Regions from separate parts of the Halobacillus sp. Marseille-Q1614 genome, predicted to be linked through region 1. Evidence: a T-box and tRNA genes for the amino acid it is inferred to sense, from the RefSeq annotation. Region 1 holds a T-box; the other holds one or more tRNA genes.

Region 1 (15,847 bases):
TATTTAATGGATCCACAAATCTATATTGATTCTGTACTAAAGGAGTAATTAACTTATGACTTTTCAAATTGTGCTAAACATTATAGTAGCGTTTATGTGGATGTTCCTAAGTGAGACCTATACTTTCACTACTTTCTTAGTAGGTTATATTATAGGGATTGCCCTGCTTTATGTAATGAAACGGTTCATTCCCGGCTCTTTTTACATGAAGAGAGTGATCAGTATTATTAAGCTGCTGCTTCTGTTTATTAGAGAGCTGATATTATCGAACATTGATATTATAAAAATGGTTTACAAGCCAAAAATCGACGTTCAGCCGGGGATATTCCGCCTGCCTATTGAGCTAAACAATAATTGGGAAATTACTCTGCTTGCCAACCTGATTTCTTTGACTCCCGGCACGCTGACTCTTGAAGTCAGCGAAGATTTATCAACTTTGTATATTCACGCCATGGATATACCAGACATAGAGGCTTCTGTTAAAGAAATTAAGGAAACCTTTGAAAAAGCAATTTTGGAGGTGACTCGCTAATGGAACAGACACTTGAAGTTACCCGTGCTTTCGTAAATATAGCAGCAGTTATATCCATCATAGGTGTCTCCATATCCGTTCTTCTCCTGCTGTACCGTGTGCTGTTTGGACCCTCAAATCCTGACCGCATTTTAGCTGTAGACGGTTTAGGGGTAAATGTTATGGGTCTGGCAGGAATTCTTGCGATTTTATTAGTCACTAATCAATTAAATGATGTTATTTTGTTAATCGGGATCCTCTTATTTATTGGAACGATCGCATTAGCTAAATTTATAGAAAAGGGTGTTATAATTGACCGGGACATGGATTGACATCATTTTATATATCTTCATTGGGATCTCCCTGCTGCTCGGTACCTTTATTTTAATCTCTGCGTCCATAGGGGTTATTCGGTTTCCAGATGTATATACTCGTTTACACGCGGCCTCTAAGGCGGCTACTTTAGGGGTATCGGGAATACTAATTGCAGCCTTTATCTTCATGTATGTTGAGCAAGAAGTGGTCAGCGGCAAATTACTGTTAGGGATCGTCTTTATTATGCTGACTGCGCCTGTCGCAGGTCATATGATTGGAAAGGCAGCTTATAAAAGTGGTGTTCCCCTTTCAGAGAAGAGCGGCTACGATGAATGGAAAGAACATATGGAGACAAAGCAGCAGGGAGATAATCGTTAAGCAGTCAGCACACGTTGACTGCTTTTTAATTTCCCGCGTACAGGCACGGGATAACTTATCAGCACATACACTTGTGGTAGGCAGATGCCCAATCTATAAGGAGGTGTATGTGTTTGAGCAGTTTGATCGCTTCCATTCTGTACTTTTTTAAAGAATCACTGTTTTTTCTGTCTTATGTTAAAAACCAAGCGTTTCCTAATCCCCTATCCAAAGAGGAAGAGGCTAAACAGCTTCAGCTGATGAAAGAAGGGAACAAAGAAGCCAGAGATAAGCTGATCGAACATAACCTGCGTCTCGTCGCTCACATTGTAAAAAAGTTTGAAAACACGAAGGAGGATTTTGAAGACCTAATTTCAATCGGGACTATCGGCCTTATTAAAGGGATAGAGAGCTACTCAACAGGCAAAGGAACCAAGTTAGCCACTTATGCCGCCCGTTGTATTGAAAACGAAATCCTGATGCATTTACGTTCGACTAAAAAGATGAGCAAGGACATCTCTTTGCAAGATCCAATCGGTCACGATAAAGAAGGCAATGAACTAAATCTGCTCGATATTTTGCAGGCAGATGTCGTTGATGTGGTTGAAGAAATTCAGCTTCATATGGAGATTGAACAAATAAAACAGTATATAGGTGTTTTAGACGATAGAGAAAAAGAAGTCATCGTCTTTCGCTACGGATTAAATGATGAGGATGAGCGGACCCAAAGAGAGATAGCTAAAGAGCTGGGCATCTCACGGAGCTACGTTTCACGCATTGAAAAAAGAGCTCTAATGAAAATTTTCCATGAGTTTTATAAACAAAGCAAATACGGACAGTCCAATTAGACCGCCTGGACGTACGGGAAGCGAGTCGTTTCTCGATCTTTCGCAAACGGAACTATACAACAATACAAAAAAGAGCCGCTGCTTTAAGCAGCGGCTCCTATTTATGATTCTGATAAATCTTTTTGTATATGCTGAAGTTTTCTTACAAATATAAAAGCTGCTATTAACAAGACGGCTATTAGACCAAATAGATAATAGTATGCGGTAGAATGATACTCAAACATACTAATCAATACACCAATATATAAATATCCACTTAATATCAGCAAGGTCATAGTAAACCTTTTATAATCAGCTGCTTTACCTTCCAAGGCTTTGTCAGAGTCCATTCTTCCCACCTCCTAGGCTTCTATGATTGTAACACAGAATTCCCTCCTAAGAAGTGGTAATTTCTCCTAATCTCTTAACTCTAGCATCGTTATAATGATAGTTGCGGCATTTTCAGCAGCCTTTGGCAAAAATTGTTCAAAGGATATCGACGATTCCTTACCGGCAATGTCGGAAAGGGCACGTATAATGACAAAAGGAGTTTCATATTTGTGGCAGACTTGAGCTATCGCTGCTGCTTCCATTTCTGCCGCAATCATTTCTGGAAATTTCCTCCTTACCTCGTGCACGTGGGCTTCCTGCTGCATGAAAGAATCACCTGTGGCGATGATCCCTTTCATCGCTTTTGCAGTGGTTTTCTCTACCGCTTTTACTGCTTTGGTAATAAGCGCCTCATCAGCCGTAAACATCGCGGGCAGGCCAGGTACCTGTCCATATTCATAGTTAAAGGCGGTAACATCGACATCATGATGGGTAACTGACGATGATATCACGACGTCTCCGACTTCTAAATCTGTTGCAAATCCTCCGGCAGACCCCGTATTGATCACTTCGTCGACATCAAACCTTTCATGAAGAATAGTCGCTGCAATCGCCGCATTGACTTTCCCGATGCCTGATTTCAACAAGACAACTGATTCGCCTTTTAGTTCTCCTTCGATAAAAATGCTTCCAGCCACGTGGTGCACTTCCCGAACTTTCATTTGATCTTTCAGCAGCTGTATTTCTTCATCCATTGCTCCAATAATTCCAGTAGCCATTTTCGTTCATATCCCCCTGTTTATCTGTATTGTGATGGCACTTCATTCAGCTTCTCCACTTGCACTGCACGGTAACCTTCTTTATTATTAGCCCATTCGATAAGGACACGATATACATTCTTCTGAGACTTATCGGAGAGCGTGGCACTTACATTTCCGCCGCCCGCATTCTCTACTCTCCATTGAATCATGTCATTCTGATTAAGGCCGGTCGCTGCACTGGCAGCCTGAATGATTTCGTTCCAGTCCTGTGAGCCCTGCTGGAAGGATGGACGGTGTTTTCCAGAAACATTCTGCTCAGTTCCTACCGGTTCCCAGTCTTGTGTGATTACTTTATCGACATTTTCCTCAGTTCCTTCTTCCACTTTACGGTCCTTATCTTTTTCTTCTTTCTCTTCTTTTTCCTTATCTTTTTCTTCTTTCTCTTCTTTTTCCTTATCTTCTTTTTCCTTATCTTCTTTTTCTTTAGCTTCTTTTCCCTTGTCTTCATCTTCAGAACTGGAGTCCTCTTCACTGTCTTTTGTTTTGACTTTCAGCTCCTGCTCTTCATTTCCGTTATTCTCACCGCTGTCTGACGACTGCTCAGACTCCTGGCTGTTTTCTGTGCTCGTCTTATTGCTAGACTCAGATGAATCCTGGCCGCCTGTAGCAAATTGGAATATGAACACTATAATTAATATAGCAGCGGCTCCTGCCAGCCAAACCATAAGTTTCTTACCTCTTATTTTTTTGTCTTCTAAACGCTCGGCTCTTGAAGTTTTATTTTTAGCCATAGTCGCTTCCTCCTTATGAATCCATTCCACCATAACTCATTCGTAATGAACCGAAAACCTGCGACCGTTTAAAAATGAAAAGGCAGGGAATCCCCCTGCCTCGCTTTCTTTATTAAGCTGTCACCGTTACAATTTTGACAAGGATTTCTCCGCCCGGGGTAGCAACGGAAACTTCATCCCCTACTTCATGTCCAATTAAGCTTTGAGCCATTGGAGAGTCGTTAGAAATTTTTCCTTCAAAAGGATCCGCTTCCGCACTTCCCACGATCGTATACGTTTCTTCCTCGCCATCCGGAAGTTCCTGAAAAGTGACTGATTTACCCATGGACACACGGTCCGGATTATCCTGATCACTTTCAATAATAACCGCGTTGCGAATCATATTTTCTACGGTTTGAATTCTTGATTCAACAAAAGCCTGTTCATCTTTTGCTGCATCATATTCAGAGTTCTCGGAGAGATCTCCAAAGCCGCGCGCGATTTTTATTCTTTCAACAACTTCTTTACGGCGTTCATTTTTTAAATAATCCAGTTCTTCTTCTAATTTTCTTTTACCTTCTTCTGTCATATAAAAGCTTTTTTCTTGCGCCATTTTCCATTACACTCCTTCTATCCGACAATATAGACAACCTGTCCCCTATATAGTTATAAGAGTATACAGGAGTAAGGTTATCTAGAACTTCTATCCCAAACTATGCCAGATTTTTTTAAAGTTTTCAACTATTTTATTTATTCATGATCTGACCTTTTTCACGCAGCACAGTTTGGATTTTTGTAGCCATTAAATCAATTGCTACATGGTTCTGCCCGCCTTCTGGAATAATGATGTCTGCGTAACGCTTAGTAGGTTCTACAAACTGAAGATGCATCGGGCGTACTACGTTAATATACTGATCGATAACGGAATCCAGTGTTCGGCCGCGTTCGTTGATATCCCTCATCATTCTGCGAATAATTCTTACGTCTGCATCAGTATCCACAAAAACTTTAATATCCATAAGATCACGCAGACGTTCATCCTCAAGAACGAGGATCCCTTCTAAGATAATTACTTCTTTAGGCTCTACATGAATCGTTTCATCAGAGCGTGTATGAACCTTATAATCATAGACCGGCTTTTCTATCGGCTTCTGGTCAATTAATTGATTGATGTGTTCAATTAGTAAATCATTATCAAAAGCAAGCGGGTGGTCATAATTTGTTTTAAGTCTCTCTTCCATCGGAAGGTGGCTCTGGTCCTTATAATAATAATCCTGCTCAATCATTAATAAGGTTTTATCGGTAAATCTTTGAATAATAGAGCGGGTTACGCTTGTTTTTCCAGAGCCTGTTCCTCCAGCAACTCCAATAACAACAGGTTTATCACTCATCTTCCGGGTTCTCCTTTCCTGTAAATTACAGTTCTTAATGATTTTTCACTGTAATTGCTACACCATCACCAATCGGTACAATGGTCGTATGGTAATCGTTACGGGAATTTAAAGTTTCATTAAAGTTCCTTATCTTCTTCGCCATTTGACTCAGCCGGCTGTTCGTCTGTGATGGGTCAGCTACATAACCTTTAAATAAAACATTGTCAGAAACGATGATCCCTTTATCCGCAATGAGCGGGGCATATAAATTAAAAAACTCCTCATATTTGCCCTTAGCAGCATCGATAAATAACAAGTCATAAGGGGTAAACCGGGCCGCTTCTTCTTTTAAATTAAGGGCGTCGCCGCTTAAAATAATCACACGGTCTTCCGCATTAAATGCGCGGATATTCTTTCTCGCCTCAGTAATTCTCTGTTCATCTCTTTCCATTGTTATAATTTGACTCTTTGGAGAAGCTTCAAGCATTCTTAAGGCGGAATAACCGATCGCTGTTCCAATTTCCAGAATGCGTTTAGGCTGATGAATGCGGATCAACTGCATTAAAAAATCTATACCTAACGGCTCCATAATCGGAACGTTATGTTCTTTTGCATAGCTCTCTAAATTCTTCACTTTTTCTGAAGGCTCGGGCAGCAATGATTGCAAATACTCGATTGTATGCATGGGAAAGATACCCCTTCCTAAAATAAAACTCCGTTTTACAACCCTATTATTTTAACATATAAAAAAGAAGGAATGCGAGTATTAATCGCATTCCTTCACTTTTTTATTCATCGTCCTTGTTTATGTGTTCTTTTTTAAGCTTATTATGCTCTTTAAGCGTTTCGGAATAATATATTTCCCCTTCCTGATCCGCTAAGAAATAAAGATACTCGGATTCAACCGGATTTAAGGCGGCTTCTAATGAATTACGGTTAAAGCTCGATATTGGCCCAACTGGAAGCCCTTTGTTTTGATAAGTGTTATAGGGTGAATCTACCTCAAGATCTTCATAAAGCACACGATCTTTATGTTCTCCGAGTGCATATAGAACGGTAGGGTCCGTCTGCAGCATCATATCTTCTTCAATCCTGTTGTAAAATACTCCTGCAATTCTTTTTCTGCTCTCGGCTGTTCTCGCTTCATTTTCCAGAAGAGATGCCATCGTCAGAGCTTCATGTACGGTAAGGTCCCTTTCCTCTATTTGTTCTTTATGCTGTACGATAACCTCCTGAGTCGCCTGAAGCATATCTTCAATCACCTCTTCCAGCTCAGGGTTCTCCACCTCATACTGGTAAGTGGTCGAGAAGAGGTACCCTTCCAGTGCATATCTCAGGTCTTCATTTAAAATATCCTCACTCAGCAGTTCTGGATATTTTTCAATCAGTTCGTTTAAGTAATCTTCGTTATTTACTTTTTCTAAAAATTCTTCTTTTGTAAAGTCAAATTCCTTCGCATAGAGTTCAGCAATCTGCTCCATATTTCTGCCTTCCGGAATCGTTATAGTGACAGCCGGTTCTTTAATGAGTTTTCCTTCTTTTAAGGAATCGATAATTTCATCATGGGTCATCGATGCTGTAAATTGATAGTTACCTGCCTGAAAACCCGTCTCATTATTAAACTTTGTATATAACCTGAAAATGAGCTCGTTTTTAATAACACCATTATCTTCCAGGATTGTCGCAATTTGCGATGTTGATGACCCTATAGGGATTTCAACTTTTATTTGACTGTTATCTTGCGGGTCAACCGGCTGTAAAGAAGATCTAATATATAGAAAACCCACGATCACACTGATAATTAGTAGTGCGGCCAGAGAGATTAATACAATGGCAACAATCTTGCGTACTGTGCTTCTTTCTTCATTTCTTTCCTTCATTCGGTCCATGTACTTCTGTTTATCTTTCGAATCAGACACCAAAGCTCCTCCTTCCATCCGCTACATTATACTACAAATTACGAGCTTTTTTCTAACCTTATTCGATTAAGAAATAGTGAACAATATTTTATGTTTGCCCAAAATCCCCTTATTCTTTGATGTTGATTTTTTTTAAAAGGGGCCTGCTCGTTTATTAAAAGGTTCCACTTAACGTGGGGTCGTTCAATGTTGGCACACACACGTGCTAAACTTCTTTTTTAAACCCTCCAAGCAAGAACCCCTTGCTTTTCTCAATAATATCAAATATCGTCTAATGCAAATAAAAAAGGCTGCCGATAAAGTCGACAGCCTTAGCTTTAGGCTTAGTGCCTTAAGCTATTATCTTATGTTAAATCTTCTTCCGTGAGGGTCGTTAACATTTCTTCGACCATTTCCCACTCTTCGTCCGATTCAATTTGATAAAGAGCCAGATCGTCTTCCTCGTTGCCTTTCTCTTCATATCTGAACGCGTAAACCTCTACTTCGTCGCCTTCTTTCTGTTCAGCAGGTACAACGGCGATGTAGGATTGTTCCGTCTGATCAACATCAAATGTGAACAGTACTTCAAATAAATGTTCTTCTCCGTTCTCATCAGGAATAATAATTCTTTCTTCTTTTTCTAAAGCCATGGAAAGGCCTCCTTTATTGATTAGAATCTAAATAACTTTGTAAAATGATGACAGCTGCCATTTTATCAATTACTTTTTTACGCTTTTTACGACTTACATCCGCATCGATCAACACCCGTTCAGCAGCCATCGTTGTCAATCGTTCATCCCAGAGATGAACCTTAATCTCGAATTCCCTCTCGAGCCATCTTCCAAACCTTTGGCTCTCTTGCCCCCTTGGGCCGATAGATCCATTCATATTTTTAGGAAGACCTACTACAGCTTCAGTAACTTCGTTTTCTTCGATAACTTTTCTCAGCGGTTCTTTCACTGTTGAATAGTTATTTTCATCCCATTGGAGAGTCGTAATCCCTTGAGCTGTCCAGCCCATGGCATCGGACAGGGCAACTCCTATCGTCTTCTCTCCAACATCTAACCCTATTTTTTTCATTAAGCTTCCTCTTTATTCTTTTCTAGATAAAATTTCACTAACTCTTCGATCAATTCATCCCGTTCCATTTTTCGGATGAGATTTCTCGCATCCTGGTGGCGAGGAATATAAGCTGGGTCTCCAGATAACAGGTAGCCAACGATTTGATTGATGGGGTTATAGCCTTTTTCCTCTAAAGAATTATGAACGGAAAGCAGCAGGGCTCGTACATCTTTATCAAACGGCTCTTCTGAAAAATTAAATCGCATTGTTTTATCCATCGAACTCATTAAAGATCACCTCGCACATATTAGTGTTTCTTCCATTATATACTTATTTCCTTTATTTTAAAAATTAGCTCTGTTAAATGAGGGTGTTTCTTTAATTTACGAAATGTGCTTCTATAAGCGGACGAACCGTCAAGCCTTCTCGCTGCGTGATCTTGACGGCCCATTTTTTTCCGCTTCGCTATTTCACATTCCCCTTATTTTTCACTGAAAAAATAACAGAGACTATAAAGTTAGGAATTGCTTTGAACATATTCTTGAGCATATGCCAAGGCTTCCGAAATCTTGGAAGGGTCTTTACCGCCCGCCTGTGCCATATCAGGACGGCCGCCGCCGCCGCCTCCACATATCGTAGCAGCCTGTTTAATCAGGTTGCCCGCATGGAAGCCTTTGTCAATCAAGTCTTTTGAAACACCTGCAATGAGCTGGACTTTTTCCCCGCTTGTTGTCGCCAGAAGGAAAACTCCGGACTCTGTTTTCTGTTTGAGGTCATCCATCATATTTCGTAAGGCGTTCATGTCTTTAACATCTACTTGTTTAGCCAGCAGGTTGACTCCGTTTACAGTTTCGATTTCTTCAAAAATAGACGCAGCTTCCAGATTAGACATCTTAGAAGCTAGTGATTCATTTTCACGCTGTAATGCCTTCATTTCATCCTGAAGGTGCTGGATGCGCTCAATTAGCTGGTTCGGTTTTGCTTTAACCAGTTCTCCTGCTTCTTCTAATAGGGCTTCCTTACCGCTTAAGTACTCATAAGCCCCTTTAGCTGTTACAGCCTCAATTCGTCTTGTACCAGCTCCTATACCCGTTTCGCTTACGATCTTAAACAGTCCGATTTCAGCCGTATTTACCACATGGCAGCCGCCGCAAAGTTCCATGCTGTAATCCCCTACTTGTACTACGCGGACTTCAGAGCCGTATTTTTCGCCGAATAGGGCCATCGCGCCTTGTTCCTTCGCCTCTTCAAGGGATTTGAACTCCACGCCTACAGGAAGAGACTTCCAAATTTTTTCATTAACAATTTTTTCAATCTTCTCAATTTCAGATTCCGTGACGGACCCAAAATGAGAGAAGTCAAAGCGCAGTCGTTCAGGAGCTACAAGAGACCCGGCCTGATTAACATGATCACCCAGCACATCTTTTAGCGCCTGGTGAAGCAAGTGTGTCGCCGTATGGTTTTTCACGATGTATGACCGAGTTTCTTTATTTACTTCTGCAATTAAGCTGACACCTTTTTGAATGGTTCCTTTTTCAACAACCGCTTCATGCATATGCTGGCCGTTTGGTGCTTTTTGCACATTCGTAATTTCTACCTCAACCTCATCGTTTTTCAAGATCCCTTTATCAGCGATTTGTCCGCCGCTTTCCGCATAGAAAGGCGTCTGATCCAAGAAGAGATAAACCGTGTCCCCTTCAGACGCTGCTTCTGCGAAGGCATTGTCCTTAATGAGTTCAACGACAGCAGCTTCCGTGCTTAAACGATCATAGCCGATGAACTCACTCTTGACGTTCACATCGCCGAGAACTCCATCCTGAATCTGCATGCTGTCAGATTTCTGCCGGGCGCTTCTTGCACGTTCACGCTGCCTCTTCATTTCATTCTGGAAGCCTTCTTCATCAATCGTAAAACCGGCTTCTGCCACATATTCCTCAGTTAGTTCCTTAGGAAAACCAAAGGTATCATAGAGACGGAATACTTCGCTTCCAGGAAAGACATTGCTTCCTTTCGCTGTTTCCTCTTTCATAATCGAGGAAAGAATCGTAAGTCCTTCATTTAGCGTTTCGTGGAAACGCTCTTCTTCGGTTTTTATGACGCTTTGGATAAATTCTTGTTTTTTGCGAATATCCGGGTAAAAGTCATTCATAATGTCGGCTACTTCGGGAACCAGCCTGTACATGAACGGCTCATTAATATTAATCTGTTTCGCAAATCGTACAGCACGGCGCAATAGTCGTCTGAGCACATATCCCCTTCCTTCATTGGAAGGCAGCGCACCATCACTTACGGCGAAACTTACCGTACGCATATGGTCGGCAATCACTTTAAAAGCTGAGTCCTGCTCTTCTGTTTCTCCGTAAGATACACCGGAGATTTTTTCAGTAGCTTGAATAATTGGCAGAAACAAATCTGTTTCAAAGTTCGTCTGGGTATCTTGAATGACACATACCATACGCTCAAGCCCCATGCCTGTATCAATATTTTTCTTCGGAAGCGGAGTATACGTATCGTCAGGGTTATGGTTGAACTGGGAAAATACTAAGTTCCAGATTTCAAGATACCTTTCATTTTCTCCTCCTGGATACAGCTCAGGGTCGGATGGGTCATTTCCGTATTTCTCACCGCGATCATAGAAAATTTCGGTGTTTGGACCGCTTGGACCTTCCCCAATGTCCCAGAAATTTTCTTCTAAGCGGATGATTTTTTTCTCATCAATTCCGATTTTGTCTCTCCAGATCGCGTAAGCTTCATCATCCTCAGGGTGAACGGTGACCGACAGTTTTTCAGGCTCAAACCCGATCCAGTCAGGGCTCGTTAAAAATTCCCATCCCCATTCAATTGCTTCTTCTTTAAAGTAATCGCCGATGGAAAAGTTACCGAGCATTTCAAAGAAAGTATGGTGGCGGGCCGTAAATCCAACATTTTCGATATCGTTTGTACGAATCGATTTTTGCGCATTTACAATACGTGGATTTTCCGGAATTACCCGGCCGTCAAAGTATTTCTTTAATGTAGCTACACCACTGTTGATCCACAGCAGGGAAGGATCCTCATGGGGCACAAGAGAAGCGCTGGGCTCAACACTGTGACCTTTTTCTTTAAAGAAGTTGAGGAACATTTGTCGTACGTCTGCTGAAGTTAAATTTTTCATATGATAAACCTCCTTAAAAATTCATCCTTCTCTATATAAACGAAAAAATCCCGTCCCTGCCATCTGGCAGGGACGGGATTTTAATCCGCGGTACCACCCTGGTTATAGACAATAAGTCGTCTATCACTCTCTTCGCGGGTAACGGTGCGAATGGCCGGCGGGTATTAACCGCACTCCGGAATAGCTTTCAACAGGGCAATTTCTGTTCTTCTTTCAGCCTATGGAAGAACATCTCTTATGAATTGCTGGCTGCTTACTTTTTTCCTTCTCCGTATTTATCGTTCATATAGTGTAGATATGCGTAATTATAGAAAAGTTATGCTTATCTGTCAACGCTTCGGGCCATCCGGGCTTGATAAACTTCTTCCACCACAACTTTTAAACACGTTAACACCGGCACGGCCAGCACCATTCCAGCCACTCCCGCCAGTTCTCCGCCTGCCAGAAGGGCAAATATAATCAGGAGCGGGTGGGTATGAATGCTCCTGCCCATAATATATGGAGATAAAAGATTTCCTTCGATTACCTGAATAATAACGATAACGATGAGGGTTAAAAATAACACTTTCATAGATATCGTCGCCGCTACTATTAATGCCGGTACCGCTCCTATTAATGGACCGAAGTATGGAATAATGTTGGTAATTCCAGCCACAACTCCAAGAACAAGCGGATAAGGGAGGCCCGCCAGGTAGAATCCTAGTGAGGCAAGCCCGCCTACAAATAAGCTGATAATTATCTGCCCCCTGATATAACCGCCGAGGGAACGGTTCAGTTTTTTGGTTAACCGAACGGCTTCCCTGTGCCATTTCTTCGGAGAAAGCTTTAAAAGCGAGTTCATAATATAATGGTGGTCTTTTAAAAAGTAAAACGTCATAACAGGAATCACCGCAATGAGAATGATGAGATTAAATACACCACTCATCCCGGCCATTATCTTCATGAGCTTCGAATTCAGCCAGGTTTCCAGCCGCAGATAGCTATCTTCCACTCGCTCGTGAATGCCATCAGGAAGACGTTCGGTTTGTTTATAGAATTCCTTAGTCCAATTCTGATAGGCTTCCATTACAGCCGGCAGCTGTTCGTTTAATAGTTTAATTTGCTGCACAAGATGGGGATAGCCCCGGTATAGTCCATATCCGGAAAGCGTAAAGAAGACGATAAAGATAAGGAAAATGGCAAGTACACGGTTAAGCCCTAAGTGATGCAAATATTCCACTACGGGATGCAAAAGCATGGCAATAACAATAGCAATTAAAAAAGGGGTAATGATCCTGCAAATCAAAAGTACGACATGATCGTAATAAGGAAATAACCAGGCAAGGAAGAGCAGCATAAGCAGGATTACGAAAAATATGGATATTCGCATCCCCCACTTGACTAGTGTTTTATTCATTTATGACCCTGACTGGTAAAATAAATCATTTAAAGAGCTCAAGCTGCCGTCTTCCTCAATTTGATGCACATCAATCTTCCCTTTATTGACTGAAAGCTCTATGCAGCAAGTCCAGCAGTAATACTGATCATTTCCGATGCGGCCCAAGTTTTTCCCTTGGCAATTTGGACATTTCATAAGGGCAGACTCCTTTTTGTCTGCTAGTCTAACCCTATGATTTCCAAATTATACATTACATAAAGTCATAAGGTGATAGATCTTCCTCTTCCTCAACTGTCGGCATCTCTTCTTTTTGAAGTTTCTCCGCAAGCTGGGTATACCTGAGATTAGTATCTGTTGTCCTGACCCCTTCTAAAAACGCCTGCTGGTCTCCGCAGATAATAAGGGAATGCTTGGATCTTGTAATCGCGGTATAAAGGAGATTCTTACGAAGCATCCTCCGGTAGCCTCTAACCACCGGGAGAATAACGATCGAAAACTCACTGCCCTGCGATTTATGAATAGACGTACAGTAAGCATGCATTATATTATTTAAATCTTTCTTCGGATAGACAACTTCTTTATTGTCATATTCTACAACGACCTGTTCAACCTGATCGACGTTTTCTTCCGCCCTGAAGATCGCAGCAATTTCTCCAATATCCCCGTTATAAACACCATCTTCCGGCTGGTTGACTAACTGTATGACCTTATCGCCTTTCCGGTAAGTCACTTCTTTAAAAGTGATGTTGCGCTTCTGCTTGCTTTTAGGGTTTACAGCCTTCTGTATTTCCTCATTCAATTGATGGATACCGACATCCGTTCGATACATCGGCGCCAAAACCTGTACCTCTCGAAGATCAATCCCTTTGTCCAGCGCTTTTTTCACAATGTTGGTGACCAGCTCTTTAATCTGATGTTCGCCGGCTGGAATAAAATTAAAATCATGATCTTTTGTTAATGAGTCGATCGTGCATTCATCATTTTTGATTTCATGGGCGAGCTGAATAATTTTAGATCCTTCTTTTTGCCGGTAAACTTCTGTTAGGTTAATCAAAGGAATATACTGCGACTTCAATAGATCAGAAAGTACCTGGCCCGGTCCAACAGAAGGCAGCTGATCTTCATCCCCAACGATCAGCACCTGCATATTGGAAGGGATCGCCCTAAACAGCTGATTAGCGAGCCACATATCCACCATAGAGAACTCATCGATTATCAAAATCTCGCCCTCTAACTGGTTATTCTGGTTCTTATCAAACGTTTCATGTCCATCCCAGCCTAACAGCCGATGAATCGTGCTGGCAGGAAGACCCGTTGATTCGGTCATCCGCTTGGCCGCCCTGCCTGTAGGAGCCACGAGAATAAAAGGAAAAGGGTCGCCCTGCTCAAAATCCTTAGGATCGATCGAAACGTCATTAAGCTCGGCATAAGCTTGAATAATCCCTTTAATAACCGTTGTTTTTCCTGTGCCCGGTCCTCCGGTTAGAATCATAGCTTTTGAATGTAAAGCTTTTTCAATCGCATTAAACTGATCCTCTCCGTAGCTGATCGATTCTTTTTCTTCGATATCTCCAATGATTTTCATTAAATCGGCCTGTGTAAATTCGACTTCAAGCTCCTCGGAAGTAATTCTCTCGAGCTGATGGCAAAAACCATTTTCCGCGTGGTATAAGGACGGCAGATAAATGCGGTCGTCTTCAATAAAAACATAGCGGTTTTCAGCTAATTGAATAACCTGCTGAGACAGCTGTTCAAATGTAACTTCAGCGGAAGCGCCGCCGCGATTTAATAAAGATTCCGCTTGTGTAAGACATACCTCTGTCGGCAGATACACATGTCCTGCCGATAAGCTCTGCTGCAAGATATATAGACTGGCGGCCCGCAGCCTTGTCGGGTGATCTTCAGGAAGTTTCTGAACCTTGGCCATTTCATCAGCACGGTGAAAACCAAAACCTTCTACTTCAAATACGAGCTGGTAAGGATCTTCTTCAATTATGCTTAACGTCTGATCTTTAAAAGCCTGATAGATTTTTTGCGACAGCTTCAGTCCAAACCCGTATTTATTAAGGTGAATCATGACATGCTCAAAGCCCTGGTGTTCAAGAAGTGCATCGCGCAGTTGCTTTTTCTTTTCTTTAGCCAGCTTAGGAACACGATCCAAAACATCCGGGTCTTTTAAAATCATGGATATCGCCTGTTCACCTAATACGTCGACAATCCGCTCAGCTGTTTTCTTTCCGATGCCATGGAATAAATCACTGGAAAGATAGGCCGTAATGCCATCTTTAGTTTCAGGCATAATGCGCTGATAGAAGTTCACTTGATACTGCCGGCCGAATTTTTTGTGGTTCTGGAAATCCCCATAAAAAACATACGTTTCCCCTTCCTCAAGTGGAGGAAAATGTCCTTTAATAACAATACTTTTCTCCTCAACCTCTTCACTGGATTCCGTAATTTGAATTAAAGCGATGGAGAAAAGCTCCGACTCCTTATGAAAAATCATGCGATTTAATTGTCCTTTAATAAAAGGCTTTTCTTCTTCGCCGGACGTTGAAAAAAGCGTATGTTCTTCCATGACTTCATGTTCCCCTTTAAATTATTCTTCGCCTAAGGCATGCTCTACTTGTGCTTTAGCGTGAGCTGCCAGCATATGCTCTGAGTTATTTTCTAAGGCTTTGTTAAAGTATTCAAGAGCAGCTGCTGCATCCTCGCGGTGGAGGGCTGCAACCCCTAAATTATAATAAGCGTCACTGTGAGTTTCTTCTAATTGTAGCACAGTCTTCATTGCCTCTTCAGCTGCTTCTATCTGGCCATTTTGCGCTAGGCACAGCCCGTATTGAAACTGAATATCCACGTCATCTGAGTTAAGTTCAGCTGCACGGAGTAAATAAGGAAGAGCGAGCTTCATATAGTCCTGATGGACAAATGTCATGCCGATCATGAAGTGCACATCTGCTTCATCAAGTCCTTTTTCAATAGCCTGCAGAAACTGGGTTTGAGCTTTCGTATATTTTTCTTGCTCATAGTACACGTTCCCAAGTCCATAGTATGCAGTCGCTGCTTTATCATCGAGCTCGATTGCTCTGTTAAAAAAGCGTTCAGCCCTTTCAA
Region 2 (15,847 bases), 2.1 Mb from region 1:
ACCCCGTGGAGCTTTACTGTAGCCTGATATTGAATGTTGGTACAGCTTGTACAGGATAGGTGGGAGCCTGAGAAGCCGGAGCGCTAGCTTCGGTGGAGGCGCTGGTGGGATACCACCCTGGCTGTACGGACATTCTAACCCAGGACCGTGATCCGGTCCGGAGACAGTGTCAGGTGGGCAGTTTGACTGGGGCGGTCGCCTCCCAAAGAGTAACGGAGGCGCCCAAAGGTTCCCTCAGAATGGTTGGAAATCATTCGCAGAGTGTAAAGGCACAAGGGAGCTTGACTGCGAGACCTACAAGTCGAGCAGGGACGAAAGTCGGGCTTAGTGATCCGGCGGTACCGTATGGAAGGGCCGTCGCTCAACGGATAAAAGCTACCCCGGGGATAACAGGCTTATCTCCCCCAAGAGTCCACATCGACGGGGAGGTTTGGCACCTCGATGTCGGCTCATCGCATCCTGGGGCTGTAGTCGGTCCCAAGGGTTGGGCTGTTCGCCCATTAAAGCGGTACGCGAGCTGGGTTCAGAACGTCGTGAGACAGTTCGGTCCCTATCCGTCGTGGGCGTTGGAAATCTGAAAGGAGCTGTCCTTAGTACGAGAGGACCGGGATGGACACACCGCTGGTGTACCAGTTGTTCCGCCAGGAGCATCGCTGGGTAGCTACGTGTGGACGGGATAAGTGCTGAAAGCATCTAAGCATGAAGCCCCCCTTGAGATGAGATTTCCCCTAACAATAAGTTAGTAAGATTCCTCAGAGACGATGAGGTCGATAGGTCCGAGGTGGACGCGTGGTGACACGTGGAGCTGACGGATACTAATCAATCGATGACTTAACTTTAAAAGAAAAGCGAAAACGCCTAGGCGTTGCAGCTACAAATTATGACGGTTTGATTCCAATCAGTCTTATCCAGTTTTGAGGGTTTACCTCCATATAATAGATGAGGTGGCGATAGCGAAGAGGTCACACCTGTTCCCATGCCGAACACAGCAGTTAAGCTCTTCAGCGCCGATGGTAGTCGGGTATATCCCCGTGAGAGTAGGACGCTGCCTCATTAATAAGCTTCACTATTCCACAGTAGCTCAGTGGTAGAGCAATCGGCTGTTAACCGATCGGTCGTAGGTTCGAATCCTACCTGTGGAGCCACTTGCTTCCATAGCTCAGTGGTAGAGCACTTCCATGGTAAGGAAGGGGTCGCCGGTTCAAATCCGGCTGGAAGCTCTGAAGAAGAACATTTTTTTGGCCCGTTGGTCAAGCGGTTAAGACACCGCCCTTTCACGGCGGTAACACGGGTTCGAATCCCGTACGGGTCACCATTTGGAGGATTAGCTCAGCTGGGAGAGCACTTGCCTTACAAGCAAGGGGTCGCAGGTTCGAGCCCTGCATCCTCCACCATTTAGCCGGCCTAGCTCAATTGGTAGAGCAACTGACTTGTAATCAGTAGGTTGGGGGTTCAAGTCCTCTGGCCGGCACCATTGATTCCATTTTTGAATAGTGGAGGGATAGCGAAGTTGGCCAAACGCGGCGGACTGTAAATCCGCTCCCATCGGGTTCGTAGGTTCGAGTCCTACTCCCTCCACCATTTTATTTAAAAAGATGGAATAAATAAGTTGGATATGGTAATAATACTTAATGTCATCAATGGGCCATAGCCAAGCGGTAAGGCAACGGTTTTTGGTACCGTCATGCGCTGGTTCGAATCCAGCTGGCCCAGCCATTTTTTCAACTTACATCTAGCTTAAATAAGAGCTAGGTATTTTCTTGTGTTTAAATGATTTTTAATTTATGAAAACCACTTATTATTAAGGGCCATTAGCTCAGTTGGTAGAGCAAGCCAACCACATGAGTAAGCTTCCTGCAGGCTTGCGAGGAGTGCGGCATCACTGAATAAGCTTGCAACACGACGAGCATCGTCACTCAACAAACTTACGAGAACTTATTTTAATTACGAGCCATTAGCTCAGTTGGTAGAGCATCTGACTTTTAATCAGAGGGTCGGAGGTTCGAGCCCTCCATGGCTCACTTTTAATTTTCATCCGCACCTGAGTGCGGGAGTAGTTCAGTGGTAGAACACCACCTTGCCAAGGTGGGGGTCGCGGGTTCGAATCCCGTCTCCCGCTCCATTGTTCGGGGCCTTAGCTCAGCTGGGAGAGCGCCTGCTTTGCACGCAGGAGGTCAGCGGTTCGATCCCGCTAGGCTCCACCATACATAATCAGAATTACATCATTAGGCTGTCATCATTGAGATGTCAGCCTTTTTTTGTTAAGCAGTTTTTCTTAAGACAGCAGGAATAAAAAGGGGTGTTCCTATGAAAAAAGCTGTTTTTATCGACCGTGACGGTACACTTGGGGGAAGCAGCCAAATTGAATACCCAGGAAGCTTTACATTATATCCTGAAGTAAGAGAGCATCTCGAACTTTTAAAAAAGAACGGGTTTCTCGTATTTTCTTTTACCAATCAACCAGGGATCTCTAAAGGTAAATCAACAGAAAAGGCATTTAAATAGGAATTGCTGGGGTTTGGAATGGATAGTGTGCAGAAAGCCTAAAACCGGCATGATCGAGCAAGCCTGTAAAGATAATGAATTTAATCTCCAGGAAAGATGGGTGATTGGAGGTCGAATGAAGGACATACAGGCAGCCGAACAGGCTGGCACTAAAAGTACTAGTCTTAACAGGGGCAGGAAGTGAAGGTGCCGATTTCATAGAAAGACTCCGGAAATATTTCAAAAAATGATGATAGCTGATAGTCTGAACCATGCTATAAAAAAGGTGATTTCTCATTTATAACGTATATATATACACAATTTTGTCTAGTTGAGTCATTGGTATGAAAACGTCTACAATTAGATGAGATAGTAAAAGGAGGAATTTGGTATGGTTAAGCAAATCTCTATTGTAGGCGTACCTATGGATTTAGGACAGAGCCGCAGAGGTGTTGATATGGGTCCGAGTGCTATTCGCTATGCGGGGGTGTTGGAGCGCTTGGAGCAGTTAGAATTAGACATAGAAGATTTGGGAGATATTGAAATTTCCCGTCCTAAACGTCAAAAAGAGCAAAAAGAGGATAACTTAAGAAACCTTACAGAAGTCGCTGAAGGTAACCTGCGTTTAGCAGAAAAAGTGGATGCTGTTGTTCAAAAAGGTAATTTTCCATTAGTTCTTGGAGGAGATCACAGTATTGCAATGGGGACACTTGCAGGAATCTCAAAGCATTATAAGAGCTTAGGGGTTATTTGGTACGATGCTCATGGAGATTTAAATACGGGGGAAAGCTCGCCGTCTGGAAACATTCATGGGATGCCGCTGGCTGCAAGCTTAGGAATAGGGCATGAAAAGCTTACAAATATATTAGGATACTCACCTAAAGTAAAACCGGAGAACATTCTCATTATTGGAGCACGTTCTTTAGATGCCGGGGAAAAAGTATTAATAAAAGAAAAAGGTATAAAAGTATATAGTATGCATGAAGTAGATAAAATGGGAATGCCTGCCGTAATGAAAGAAGCAATAAATTATTTAAAGGATCGCACAGACGGGGTACATTTAAGTTTGGATTTAGATGGGCTTGACCCTAATGAAGCACCAGGTGTCGGAACACCGGTCCTTGGCGGGTTAAGCTATCGTGAGAGTCATTTAGCTATGGAAATGTTAGCTGAATCTCAAATGATCACATCTGCAGAGTTCGTTGAAGTCAATCCGATCCTTGATGAAAAGAACAAAACGGCCAACATGGCGGTAGGATTAATGGGTTCCCTGCTTGGTGAAAGTTTAAAATAAAAGGTATGCGTTAGGGCTTTTAATTCAGCAGCTGACCCTTTGGAAGGACGGTTGCTGGTCCTTTTTTTTCTCATATTCATTTAGCAGCCGATCTAATTTTGCACTTACATATACAACATGCTTAGATGTTAATGAATACTTCTTTGTCAGCCGGTTCATTTCATTTCTGCAATCCTCAATTTCATTTAACAGCTTTCTCTCCGCGTTCAATGTTTTCACCTCCCTTAGACCTCAATGGTCTTTCTATTACCTTTTTTTCTATATGATAAACATAATTTGTATGAATTTTGAAACCTTATTGCGGAACTATACGTATAGGTAACACCGCATAATCAGCGGAGGTATAGGATATGGAAAACATGATAAAGAAAAAAATTAAAGAGCTCAAAAAGGGCGATCCATCCGCATTTGAGGATATTGTTACCTTTTATCAGAACAAAGTGTATCATATCTGCTACCGAATGGTCGGTATTCCATCAGAGGCGGAAGATCTGGCCCAGGAAGCTTTTATACGGGCATATACGAATATAGACCGTTACGATGAGCGCCGTAAGTTCTCTACTTGGCTCTACCGCATTGCAACGAATCTCACAATTGACTGGCTGAGAAAAAGAAAGCCGGACTATTATCTTGATGCGGAAGTAAAAGGTACAGATGGACTGAATATGTACTCTCAGTTAGCAGTCGATCAAGCGCTTCCTGAAGAAGAAGTGGAAAGTCTGGAGCTTCAGAATTACATTCAGCGCGAAATGCTGGCCTTGCCTCCTAAATACAGAAGCGTTATTGTATTAAGGTATTTAGATGAACTGTCGCTGCAGGAAATTGCAGATGTACTGGAAATTCCGGTAGGGACGGTAAAGACAAGGGTGCACCGGGGCCGGGAAGCCTTGAGAAAAAGGCTTCGACATGTGTAAAGGAGTTGAGGGAATGAACTGCAAAAAGGAAGCTGTAGTACTTATGCATAAGTACTTGGATGGCGAACTAAATAAAGAAGAAGAACGACGACTGCGGGACCATCTCCAGGCTTGCCCATCGTGCCAGAGTCATTTTCATGAATTAAAACGATCCATTACTTTAATAAAAAGCACCGACTCTCTTCCTGCTCCGGAGAATTTTACGGCACAGGTCATGAATAACCTTCCTAAACAAAAGAAAAGAAAAAGCTATGTCCGTACTCTGCAAAGGCATCCGTTTATTACGGCTGCTGCGGTATTCTTTCTCCTGATGTTTAGCGGGATTTTATCCGTCTGGGAACAGGACCAGCAGATGACAGTTTCTAAACAAGAGAATCTTATCATTCAGGATGATACCGTCATTGTACCTGAGGGAGTAACGGTACAGGGGGACTTAGTTGTACGTAATGGAGATCTTAAAGTAGAAGGAAAGATCGATGGAGACGTAACGTTAATTAATGGAGATTTTATTACGGATGAACCCGAAGGCCCGCTGGCCAATGGTGAGAACTACCAGGCTTATGCCAGCGGCGAAATTAACGAAGTGAATCAAGTTTTTGAGTGGATGTGGTACCATACGAAAAACTTCATAACGGATGTTTTCTCCTTCGGTTCTGATTCTGAATAAATCAACTATGCATACCGCCATGCACATCATGGTGGTTTTATTTTTGTCTTCTCCATTTAATATTAGTAAAATTGGAAATATGGTATAATAAACAGGCTATGGCTTTTTATTAAAGTTGAATATCTTCAAAAGGAAGTGTAAGCATGCTTGATGGGGGATTTGAGTTTTTAGATCTATTTTTAATTGCTATTGATATTGCCCTTGTCTGGTTTGTTGTATATAAATTAATCATGCTTATCCAAGGCACAAAGGCCGTTCAGTTATTAAAAGGTATATTCATTGTCTTGGCTATATGGTTATTGAGTAATTTATTTGGACTGACCACACTGAGGTGGCTGATGTCACAAGCAATTACTTGGGGTTTCTTAGGAATCATTATATTATTCCAGCCCGAACTGCGACGGGCGCTTGAACAGTTGGGCCGAGGAAGCTTCTTCAGCCGGACGGGTGGAGAAGAAGAGGACGGCGAGAAGTCTCTTCAGGCGATTATTAAGTCGTGCAACTACATGGCTAAGCGGCGGATTGGTGCATTGATTACGATAGAAAGAGAAACCGGCATGGGGGATTATGTGGAAACAGGCATTCCTGTCGGCGGACATTTAACAAGTGAATTATTAACGAACATATTTATACCGAACACGCCGCTGCACGATGGAGCCGTAATACTTAAAGAAAACAAAATTGTAGCAGCCGCTTGTTATCTGCCATTGTCTGAAAGCCCGTTTATTTCTAAGGAATTAGGGACACGGCACCGTGCAGCTATGGGAATCAGTGAAGTCACTGATGCGGTAACCATTGTAGTATCTGAAGAAACAGGAGCGATTTCCTGTACGAAAAATGGAGAGCTGCACAGGCAGCTCGATCAGGAAACGCTGGAAGACATTTTACGAAGCGAGCTCGACTTTGGCGCTAAAAATCCTGCCTCTAAATCCTGGAACTGGAGGGGGAAAAAGAATGGATAATTTATTTAAAAATAAATGGGTTCTCCGAATTATTTCATTGCTTTTAGCTGTGCTCCTTTGGGTTTCCATCAATGTGGATGATAATATGGATTCTGATTCTCAATGGTTTAATGATACCACCTCTGAAAGAGAAGTCATGAACGACGTTCCTCTTGAGGTTCGATTTGATAACGACCAGTATGTTGTCAGCGGACTGCCGCAAAACGTAGTGGTTACTGTAGAAGGCCCCACCAGTTCACTGGCTCCGGTCGTCCGCCAGAGAAACTTTACGGCGTTTGTCGACCTCAATGATTTAGGACCGGGAACGCACGAAGTAGATGTTCAGCATTCCGGTATCTCCAATCAATTAAAAGTAAATATGGATCCTGAAGAAGTAGAAGTGACGATTGATCAAAAAGTAAATGAAGATTTTCCGATCAGTGTGGATTATATAAATGAACAGGAAATTTCTGATGAATATACGATTGGGGAAGCGGCACTTGATCCCCAGCAAGTAACGATTACTGGTTCAGCTGAAGCTATTGAGCGTGTAGCTTCTGTCAAAGCTATTATCGACGTCGGAGAGGCTGACGGTGACTTAGAGGCTCTCAAGGCTCCTGTAAAAGTATATGACGACCAGGGGAATGAGCTAAACGTACTTTTGGACCCTACCACTGTAGATGTATCAGTACCGATTCAGCGCTCAGAGAAAGAGGTGCCTGTCTCCTTTGAAGCAGAAGGCGACGCGGCTGACGGTGTAAGCATAGAATCAATCACCTCTGATACAACCAATGTAACGGTTATAGGACCTAACAGCGTTCTTGAAGAACTTGAGGAAATTGAAAACATTCCGGTTGATGTAGAAGGAATTACGGAAGATGAGACCGTGGAAATAGAAGTGCCGGTTCCTGAGGAAGCTTCAAGTGTTGATCCGGAAACAATTGAAGTGAATGTGGAAGTGGACCAGGCAGCAGACGCCCAGTAAAATAACAGATTCGGGCTCTTCCAGAAAAACAATTAAGAAGCGACAACGAAAGAGAGGTTTCAATTAATTATGGGTAAATATTTTGGTACAGATGGTGTAAGGGGAGTAGCGAATAAAGAACTTACTCCCGAACTGGCTTTTAAATTAGGACGCTATGGCGGATATGTTCTTACTAAAAATACAGAGCGTCCAAAGGTGCTTATCGGACGTGATACGCGTATTTCCGGGGAGATGTTAGAAGGCGCATTAGCTGCAGGTCTTCTCTCTATAGGAGCGGAAGTGATGCGCTTAGGCATTATTTCTACACCGGGTGTAGCTTATTTAACGAAAGCATTACAGGCGGAAGCGGGTATTATGATTTCAGCCTCCCATAACCCTGTAGAAGACAACGGGATCAAATTTTTCGGCCCCGACGGCTTTAAACTGACAGACGATCAGGAGTTAGAAATCGAAAAATTACTCGATGAACCTGGGGATAACCTCCCACGTCCTTCTGGAGAGGACCTTGGCCAGATTAATGACTATTTTGAAGGCGGCCAGAAGTATATGCAGCACCTGAAACAAACGGTCGATTTTGATTTTGATGGGCTACATATTGCTCTTGACTGTGCGCACGGGGCTACATCGTCTTTAGCCTCTCACCTTTTTGCGGATTTAGAAGCAGATATTTCATCGATCGGGTCTTCTCCTGATGGATTAAATATTAATAAAGAAGTAGGTTCTACTCATCCGGAAGCCTTACAGCAGCTGGTAAAAGAGAAAAACGCTGATATCGGATTAGCTTTTGATGGCGATGGCGACCGTCTAATCGCTGTTGATGAGAAAGGTTCCATTGTCGATGGCGACCGCATTATGTTCATCTGCGCGAAGCATATGAACGAAAAAGGGCTGCTGAACCACTCAACAGTTGTATCCACTGTAATGAGCAACCTTGGCTTCTATAAAGCAATTGAAGCTAATGGAATGAAGAGTGACAAAACAGCAGTGGGCGACCGTTATGTGATGGAAGAAATGCGCCGCGGCGGATACAACCTTGGTGGTGAGCAGTCCGGCCATATCATCTTCTTAGATCACAATACGACGGGAGACGGCATGCTTTCTGCTCTGCAGCTTGTGAACGTCATGAAAGAGACAGGCAAGCCGCTTTCAGAGCTGGCATCTGAGATGGAAAAATTCCCTCAAGTATTAATCAATGTACGAGTCATTGATAAGCAGGCTGTACAGACCCATCCGCGCATTCAGGAAGTAATTAAAGCGGTAGAAGGAGAAATGGGAGACAGCGGTCGCGTTCTTGTCCGTCCATCCGGTACAGAACCGCTTGTAAGAATCATGGCAGAAGCTCCAACCGAAGAAGAATGTGAAAAGTACGTGAATAAAGTAGTACAGGCTGTTGAAGAAGAATTAGGCATGAAAGAATAATGAATAAAGGCGCAGGCCGGGCACAAGCAGCCCTCCTGCGCATATTTTATTTAATATGAAAGAAATGTAAATGTTATTGACCCTAAAGCTTGGTTTCGGGTAAAATGAGGCATAGCTTCGAAAAAAGTGTTTAACCTTCAGTGTTTCGGGTTATATAAGTAGAGGCTTTATTCAAAGCATAAAAGGGAGGAAAGTAAGAACGGTATTTAATTAAAGCGCCAGGACTGTGCTGAGGGCACAGTTGACGAGGAGGAAGTTCATCGAGTGTTCGGCGGATGCTTCCCGGTTGCTGCACTTCAACCGCATGTTTGTATGTTAAACCAAAGAGGCGACTCTTTGTTCAAACCATACGAATAAAGTGTCAATAAAAAAACGTTAACGGGAAAGGGGCATGCAACGGCCCCTGTTAACTTTTACGCAGACCGTTGGATGCTCCTTTCTTGATTTTAGGAGGATACAATATATGTGTGGAATTGTAGGATATATCGGACAAGAGGATACGAAAGAGATTCTATTAAATGGTTTAGAAAAGCTTGAATATAGAGGGTACGACTCTGCAGGAATAGCAACTTTAAACGGCGGAGTAAAAATTTCTAAAGTAAAAGGACGCATCGCGACGCTTCGAGAAGCGGTGGATGAAAACATTCATTCAACGTTAGGAATCGGGCATACACGCTGGGCCACTCACGGTGCTCCAAGTAAAGAGAATGCTCACCCTCACCAAAGTGCATCTGGGCGCTTCACCATCGTACACAACGGCGTTATCGAAAACTACTTGGACGTGAAAAATGAGTATTTAGCCGATGTGGAACTGAAAAGTGAAACAGATACTGAAATCATTGTGCAGCTGATTGAAGTTTTAAATAACGAACTTCAGGATGTAGCCGCTGCTTTCCGTAAAGCTGTTAATCTTTTAACTGGTTCTTATGCGATTGCACTAATCGATGCTGAAGATGAAGAAACTATTTATGTAGCGAAAAATAAGAGTCCTTTACTCGTCGGCTTAGGAGAAGAATTCAACGCCGTAGCGAGTGACTCTATGGCTGCTCTTCATGTAACCGATCAGTTCCTTGAGTTAATGGATAAAGAAACTGTTCTTCTTCGTCGTGACGAAGTTATCATTCAAAATCCAAACGGAGAAAAGGTAACTCGTGAACCATTTAAAGCAGAGCTGGATGCGACTGATATTGAAAAAGGTACGTATCCTCACTTTATGCTGAAAGAAATCGACGAACAGCCATTTGTTATTCGTAAAATCATTCAGGAGTATCAAAACGAAAATGACGAAATTAAACTGGATCCTGAAATCCGCAAAGCTATGAAGGAATGTGACCGTATTTATATTATTGCGGCGGGCACAAGCTACCATGCTGGTCTTTTAGGTAAGCAGTTTATTGAAAAATTAGCGAACATTCCAGTAGAAGTGCATGTGGCTAGTGAGTTCTCTTACAACATGCCGCTGCTTTCTCAGAAGCCGTTATTTATCTATATTTCCCAAAGCGGCGAGACAGCTGACAGTCGTTCAGTACTCGTCCAGACGAAAGAACTTGGTCACCCGGCATTAACGATTACAAACGTACCAGGCTCCACCCTTTCCCGTGAAGCAGACTATACGCTGCACCTGCACGCAGGTCCAGAAATCGCAGTTGCTTCAACAAAAGCTTATACAGCTCAAATGGCTGTACTTGCTATCTTAGCTGTGGATACAGCCCGCGCCAAAGGTCTTGAATTAGACTTTGATCCGATGCAAGAGTTAGGAATTGTAGCAAACGCTATGGAAGCCCTGACTGACCAGAAAGAACAGCTTGAAGAACTGGCAGGAGAATACTTGCCGACGACACGCAACTGCTTCTTCATCGGACGCGGCATTGACTATTATGTAGGATTAGAAGGATCCTTAAAACTAAAAGAAATCTCCTATATCCAGGCAGAAGGATTTGCCGGCGGAGAATTAAAACACGGAACGATCGCTCTTATCGAAGAGGGTACGCCAGTGATCGCGCTTGCGACACAGAAGAACGTTAACTATTCCATTCGCGGTAACGTTCAGGAAGTAGTAGCACGCGGAGCAAACAGCATGATCATCAGTATGAAGGGGCTCGACAAAGACGGCGACGCCTTTGTAATCCCGCAGGTACACGATCTGCTGACACCGCTTGTTTCTGTGATTCCACTGCAGCTGATTTCTTACTATGCTGCGCTTCACCGTGACTGTGATGTTGATAAACCTCGTAACCTTGCGAAGAGTGTAACAGTAGAATAAATGAAAAAACGGAGGCCTAAACGGTCTCCGTTTTTTTATATAGCTCTTCATCCCCCGTAGTAATCTCTATACCAGTCCACAAACATACTTATACCTTTTTCAATAGAGGTCGAAGGCTTAAAGCCAAAGTCGTTTACCAGCTCATCGATATCCGCATACGTAGAAACCACATCTCCTTCCTGCAGGGGTAGAAATTCCAGCCTGGCTTTTACACCAAGCTTATCTTCAATTACAGAGATGAATTTCATCAGCTCTACAGGCTGGTTATTGCCAATGTTATAAACTTTGTAAGGCGCATAGCTTGAGCCTGGGTCCGGAGATTTGCCATTCCAATTGGGGTTGGGGGCTGCCTTTTTTACGATGATTGGCGTAATACCTTCAATAATATCATCAATATAAGTAAAATCTCTCTGCATCTTACCATAATTAAATACTTTAATTGGTTTTCCATCGAGTATAGCTTTTGTAAAAATAAAATAGGCCATATCCGGTCGTCCCCACGGACCATAGACGGTAAAGAAGCGGAGGCCGGTCGTCGGCAGATTGTATAGATGGCTGTAAGTGTGGGCCATGAGTTCATTGGCTTTTTTTGTAGCGGCATACAAGCTTACGGGGTGGTCAACGTTATCACTTACAGAAAAGGGCAATTTGGTATTGGCTCCGTACACAGAGCTTGAGGAGGCGTAAATCAGGTGATTGATTTTATGGCGGCGGCACGCTTCCAGTATATTTAAGAACCCGACGATATTTGAGTCTATATAAGCCCTTGGATGCTCTAGGCTGTAGCGGACTCCTGCCTGGGCGGCTAAATCGACGACGACAGAGAACGTGTGCTGCTTAAAGAGCTCTTCTACCTGATCTTTATTCTGTCGGTCGATTTCTTGAAAAGTAAAGCGTGGATCTTTCAGCCAATTGAGACGGTCTTTCTTTAACTGAACATCATAGTAATCATTCAAGTTATCGATGCCCACGACAGCATGGCCATCCTGAAGCAGTCTTTTTGTAAGGTGAGCTCCGATAAAACCTGCAGCTCCTGTTACTAAAATCATAGATTCACCCTCTTCTGCTAAAGAAGTACTTTTTTTTATTACTATATGTCGGGAGGACTTGTTCGTATGTATGGCCCTGCACTGTATATGGAAGCAGGGCGTGTTACTGATCTGTGTCATCCTGGGGAGCCGGGGAGTTCGAGAGGATTAGAGAGGAATCATCGCCAAGTATTCCATTTATCGTATGTTGCTTTGAGTTTTTGCCGACAATTTTTGTTCTTTCTCCAAAGATGCTTTTTGAAATCTCATAAGGAATGTTTTTTAAACATGAATCTTTTAAAATAATGCTGTTATTAATACGGCATTTCTTAATCGTCGTATTTGGTTCAATAGAAACAAAAGGGCCAATTACCGAGTCTTTTATTTTACAGTTTTCCCCGATGACTACAGGGGGGATGATCACGGTGTTTTCTACGAGGTCATGATGATTGATATCTTCTTTTTTCTGAAGCATCCATTCATTCGCCTCCAGCCATCTGTCCATTGTCCCGACATCAAAGGCTGGTTTATGAGCTTTGACATAATTTATGGCATATCCTTGATTAATCATCCATTGAATAGCATCCGTAATCTCATATTCTCCTCTAGATGAAGGTGTTATCGAATGGATGGCTTTAAATATCAGCGGTGTAAAAATATATACCCCTATGACAGCAAGCTTTGATTTTGGCTTTTCAGGCTTTTCTACAAGATTTATAATTTTTTTCTTTTTAACTTCTGCGATCCCATAATCCTCAGGATTTTTCACTTTCGTCAGCATGATGCTTCCGTCTATGTTTTCCTTGTCAAATGATTCTTTTAAGTGCTGGAAGGGTTCGTCAATTAAGTTATCTCCAAGAAGGAGCACGAAAGATTCGGACCCTATAAAATCTTCAGCCTGACTGACAGCATGAGCAATGCCTTTAGGTTCATTTTGAACGATGTATCGAACCGTCAGATCATTCTCCAGATTTAAATGATCTTCAAACGTTTCCTGCTGTCCGGGTGGAATGACTAATCCTATTTCCCGTATGCCGATGTTGTAAAGCTGGAGAATTCCATATTGGATAACGGCCTGATTGGCTACAGGGAGCAGGGGTTTTGGTTTCGTATAAGATAGCGGCCGTAATCGGGTTCCTCTTCCGGCTGTTAAGATTAATCCTTTCATGGCTTCCTCCTTTCTAAATTTTCATTACTCATAACCTATCCCTTGATAATGAAAACCTAAGCTTTTTAAATAGACAGCGTCCAGCATGTTACGGCCGTCAAAGATAGAGCCATCCTTCATGAGGGAATGGATCTTCCCCCAGTCCAGTTCACCGTATTCTGGCCAGTCGGTGCAAATCACAATGAAGTCGCAGTCTTTGGCAGCGGCGTAAGCACTGGGAAATTGTTCAACTCCTTGATCCAGCCAATTCTTTGTAAGTTTCACAACTGGGTCGTGGACCTGAACCTGCGCTTTTTCCAGAAGGAGCTTCTCGATGGTAGAAAAGGAGACAGATTCCCTCGTATCATCCGTGTGTGGTTTGAACGAAAGCCCAAAGACAGCTGCTTTTTTCTTCTCCAGCGGGCCAACTTTCTGTTTGATTTTATCTATAAAATACTGAGGCTGGGACTGGTTGACTTTTTCTGCTTCTTGCAGGATGTGAAGCGGACAGCCGCTGTTCTCTGCAGTCCAGAGCAGCTCTTTTGTATCTTTAGGAAAACAGGAGCCGCCGTAGCCTAAGCCGGCTTGCAGGAAGGCGGGGCCAATTCTATGGTCAAGTCCCATTCCCTTGGAAACGTCCTGAATTTCGATCTTTTTTTGATCGCACAGCCGTGCGATTTCGTTAATAAAAGAAATTTTTGTGGCTAAAAAAGCATTCGATGCATACTTAATCATTTCAGCAGCTTGTGACGAAGTGGTTACGATGGGGCAGTGAAAGGCTTGATATAGTTTTGTCAAAGTGTGTAAGGCTTTACTGCTTTCACTTCCGATAACAATACGGTCAGGATTTAAAGCATCATGCAGGGCATTTCCTTCTCTTAGAAACTCCGGGTTCATAGCCGTATGAAGAAGAGAGGAATCCACACTGGATGATTGTACCCACTGCTCTAAATTCCTTGTGGTTCCTATAGGCACGGTGCTTTTAATTACGACGATCTTTTCGCTGGCTTTATAGCGGCCGATCATTTCGGCTGCCTTTTTAATATAACGGAGGTCTGCCTTCCCACTGCTTAATGAAGGAGTGCCTACCGTAATAAATATAATATCGTGGCCTTCGATCGCTTTTTGCGGATCCGTAGTGAAGAATAATTGTTTGTTTCGTATTCTTTCAACCATCATTTCCTGTAATTCCGGCTCATGAAAATATAGCTTACCCTCTTTTAGGGAGGAGATTTTCTCTTCATCAACATCGAATCCAGTTACTAGATGACCAGCCATGGCTAGAGCTGTACTCATCGTTGTCCCTACATATCCCATCCCTATGAATAAAATTTTCATTAAAGATTCTCCTCTTTGAAAACGATCATACTACCACTACTATATTGGCAATCTCGAAATGGGTAACGGCGAATAAAAGCCTATTTTCAGTTTTTTTCATTCCCTATCGTGACATTAGCCATTGCCCCATACGTTCTGTCAGGAACCGAATAAGATGATTTATATAGGAGGTGAAATCATGTCAGATCAAATCATAAAACCGTGGTTAGACGAGAATCCCTTAGAAGAAATGTACGTTCCTCAATATATCGTAGACATGGCTTATGAAGTGGCTGAATTCTACGATTTTACTGTTTACGGAATGACAGTTATGGCAACGAAAGATGAAAAAGGAGGAGCTATCTGGAAGTTAGACACAGATAAAGGCACATACAGCCTGAAGCTTCTGCATCGCACTCCGATCCACAGTAAGTTCAGCCTGGGCGCCCAGGAATATTTAGTTCAAGAGCAGAAAGCCAGGGTTCCTGCCATTATTCCAACGAAAAATGGAGAGAAGTATGTACTAAAGGGAGGGAAGTTATGGTTTGTGGCAGATTGGATCGATACTTTGTATCAGCTTCCTCAAGATCTGGAAGGTACAAAGCAGCTTTGTTATGCGCTGGGAGAGTTTCACAGACTATCTAAAGGCTATATCCCGCCCGCGGATGCACAAGTCGTTTCTCGTTTGAACCGATGGCCAAGAACGTATCAGCGAGTGGAGAAGAAAATGAACTGGTTTAGAGATATAGCGAACGCCTATATCGAAATGCCGGCAAGTGCAACGATTCTTTCTGTCATTGATATGTTTCAAGAACAAGCAAGGAAGGCGATCGAACGACTTGAGAATTCATCTTATGATAATATCATAGCTCGCGGTACAGAAGAGGTAGGGCTCGTTCACCAAGATTACGGCTGGTCAAACGCTCAAATGGCTGACGATGGTGTCTGGATCATTGATTTAGACGGAGTGTCTTATGATATTACAATTCGGGATTTAAGAAAGATGATTATAGACAGGATGCACGCTCTTGGGCAATGGGATATTCACTGGGCCCGGGAGATGATTCAGGCTTATCATGAAGCAAACCCAATTTCTGATGAAGTCTATGAGATGCTGCTGATCGACTTATCGCTGCCCAACTTATTTTATAAGAATATTAAATATATGGTGTATTCACCGACGACTTTTTTAAACGAAGAGCTTGAGCAAGAAGTCCAATCCATTATAAAACTAGAAGAATCTAAATGGTCAGTCCTCGAAGAACTGGCTAACGACAGGAAAGGAGGTTCATAAGGTTGAAGATTTTAATTATATGTACTGAAAAATTACCCGTCCCGGCTATTCGTGGAGGAGCGATTCAAACCTATATTGACGGTGCAGTGTCCAT

Evidence for each region. The T-box of region 1 lies ahead of alaS (alanine--tRNA ligase). A T-box ahead of a tRNA ligase gene usually reads a tRNA of that ligase, here a tRNA-Ala.
Region 2: it encodes a tRNA-Ala, which carries the amino acid that the T-box ahead of alaS (alanine--tRNA ligase) is inferred to sense. The anticodon was not compared.

What each region holds. Positions count from the first base shown of each region.
Region 1 is NZ_CADDWH010000001.1:959,564-975,410, reverse strand. It holds gene HUS26_RS04785 (Na+/H+ antiporter subunit D) at 1-48, shown strand, start outside; gene HUS26_RS04780 (Na+/H+ antiporter subunit E) at 56-532, shown strand; gene HUS26_RS04775 (monovalent cation/H+ antiporter complex subunit F) at 532-843, shown strand; gene mnhG (monovalent cation/H(+) antiporter subunit G) at 824-1,204, shown strand; gene sigK (RNA polymerase sporulation sigma factor SigK) at 1,318-2,031, shown strand; gene HUS26_RS04760 (YrhC family protein) at 2,133-2,360, opposite strand; gene mtnN (5'-methylthioadenosine/S-adenosylhomocysteine nucleosidase) at 2,427-3,119, opposite strand; gene HUS26_RS04750 (YrrS family protein) at 3,140-3,892, opposite strand; gene greA (transcription elongation factor GreA) at 4,005-4,484, opposite strand; gene udk (uridine kinase) at 4,618-5,262, opposite strand; gene HUS26_RS04735 (O-methyltransferase) at 5,297-5,929, opposite strand; gene mltG (endolytic transglycosylase MltG) at 6,033-7,163, opposite strand; gene HUS26_RS04725 (DUF1292 domain-containing protein) at 7,508-7,792, opposite strand; gene ruvX (Holliday junction resolvase RuvX) at 7,806-8,222, opposite strand; gene HUS26_RS04715 (IreB family regulatory phosphoprotein) at 8,222-8,491, opposite strand; gene alaS (alanine--tRNA ligase) at 8,722-11,358, opposite strand; T-box leader at 11,424-11,637, opposite strand; gene HUS26_RS04705 (AI-2E family transporter) at 11,681-12,754, opposite strand; gene HUS26_RS04700 (hypothetical protein) at 12,755-12,931, opposite strand; gene HUS26_RS04695 (ATP-dependent RecD-like DNA helicase) at 12,987-15,311, opposite strand; gene HUS26_RS04690 (lipopolysaccharide assembly protein LapB) at 15,333-15,847, opposite strand, start outside.
Region 2 is NZ_CADDWH010000001.1:3,027,373-3,043,219, reverse strand. It holds rRNA gene HUS26_RS15210 (23S ribosomal RNA) at 1-839, shown strand, start outside; rRNA gene rrf (5S ribosomal RNA) at 941-1,054, shown strand; tRNA gene HUS26_RS15200 (tRNA-Asn) at 1,071-1,145, shown strand; tRNA gene HUS26_RS15195 (tRNA-Thr) at 1,149-1,220, shown strand; tRNA gene HUS26_RS15190 (tRNA-Glu) at 1,241-1,315, shown strand; tRNA gene HUS26_RS15185 (tRNA-Val) at 1,319-1,394, shown strand; tRNA gene HUS26_RS15180 (tRNA-Thr) at 1,399-1,474, shown strand; tRNA gene HUS26_RS15175 (tRNA-Tyr) at 1,496-1,581, shown strand; tRNA gene HUS26_RS15170 (tRNA-Gln) at 1,642-1,716, shown strand; tRNA gene HUS26_RS15165 (tRNA-Lys) at 1,949-2,021, shown strand; tRNA gene HUS26_RS15160 (tRNA-Gly) at 2,048-2,122, shown strand; tRNA gene HUS26_RS15155 (tRNA-Ala) at 2,129-2,204, shown strand; gene HUS26_RS15150 (hypothetical protein) at 2,308-2,505, shown strand; gene HUS26_RS20295 (HAD hydrolase-like protein) at 2,519-2,689, shown strand; gene rocF (arginase) at 2,876-3,778, shown strand; gene HUS26_RS15135 (aspartyl-phosphate phosphatase Spo0E family protein) at 3,803-3,988, opposite strand; gene sigW (RNA polymerase sigma factor SigW) at 4,129-4,692, shown strand; gene HUS26_RS15125 (anti-sigma factor) at 4,706-5,359, shown strand; gene cdaA (diadenylate cyclase CdaA) at 5,503-6,321, shown strand; gene HUS26_RS15115 (YbbR-like domain-containing protein) at 6,314-7,285, shown strand; gene glmM (phosphoglucosamine mutase) at 7,355-8,704, shown strand; gene glmS (glutamine--fructose-6-phosphate transaminase (isomerizing)) at 9,168-10,967, shown strand; gene HUS26_RS15100 (NAD-dependent epimerase) at 11,015-12,016, opposite strand; gene HUS26_RS15095 (glucose-1-phosphate thymidylyltransferase) at 12,120-13,163, opposite strand; gene HUS26_RS15090 (UDP-glucose/GDP-mannose dehydrogenase family protein) at 13,188-14,480, opposite strand; gene HUS26_RS15085 (CotS family spore coat protein) at 14,659-15,753, shown strand; gene HUS26_RS15080 (glycosyltransferase family 4 protein) at 15,756-15,847, shown strand, end outside.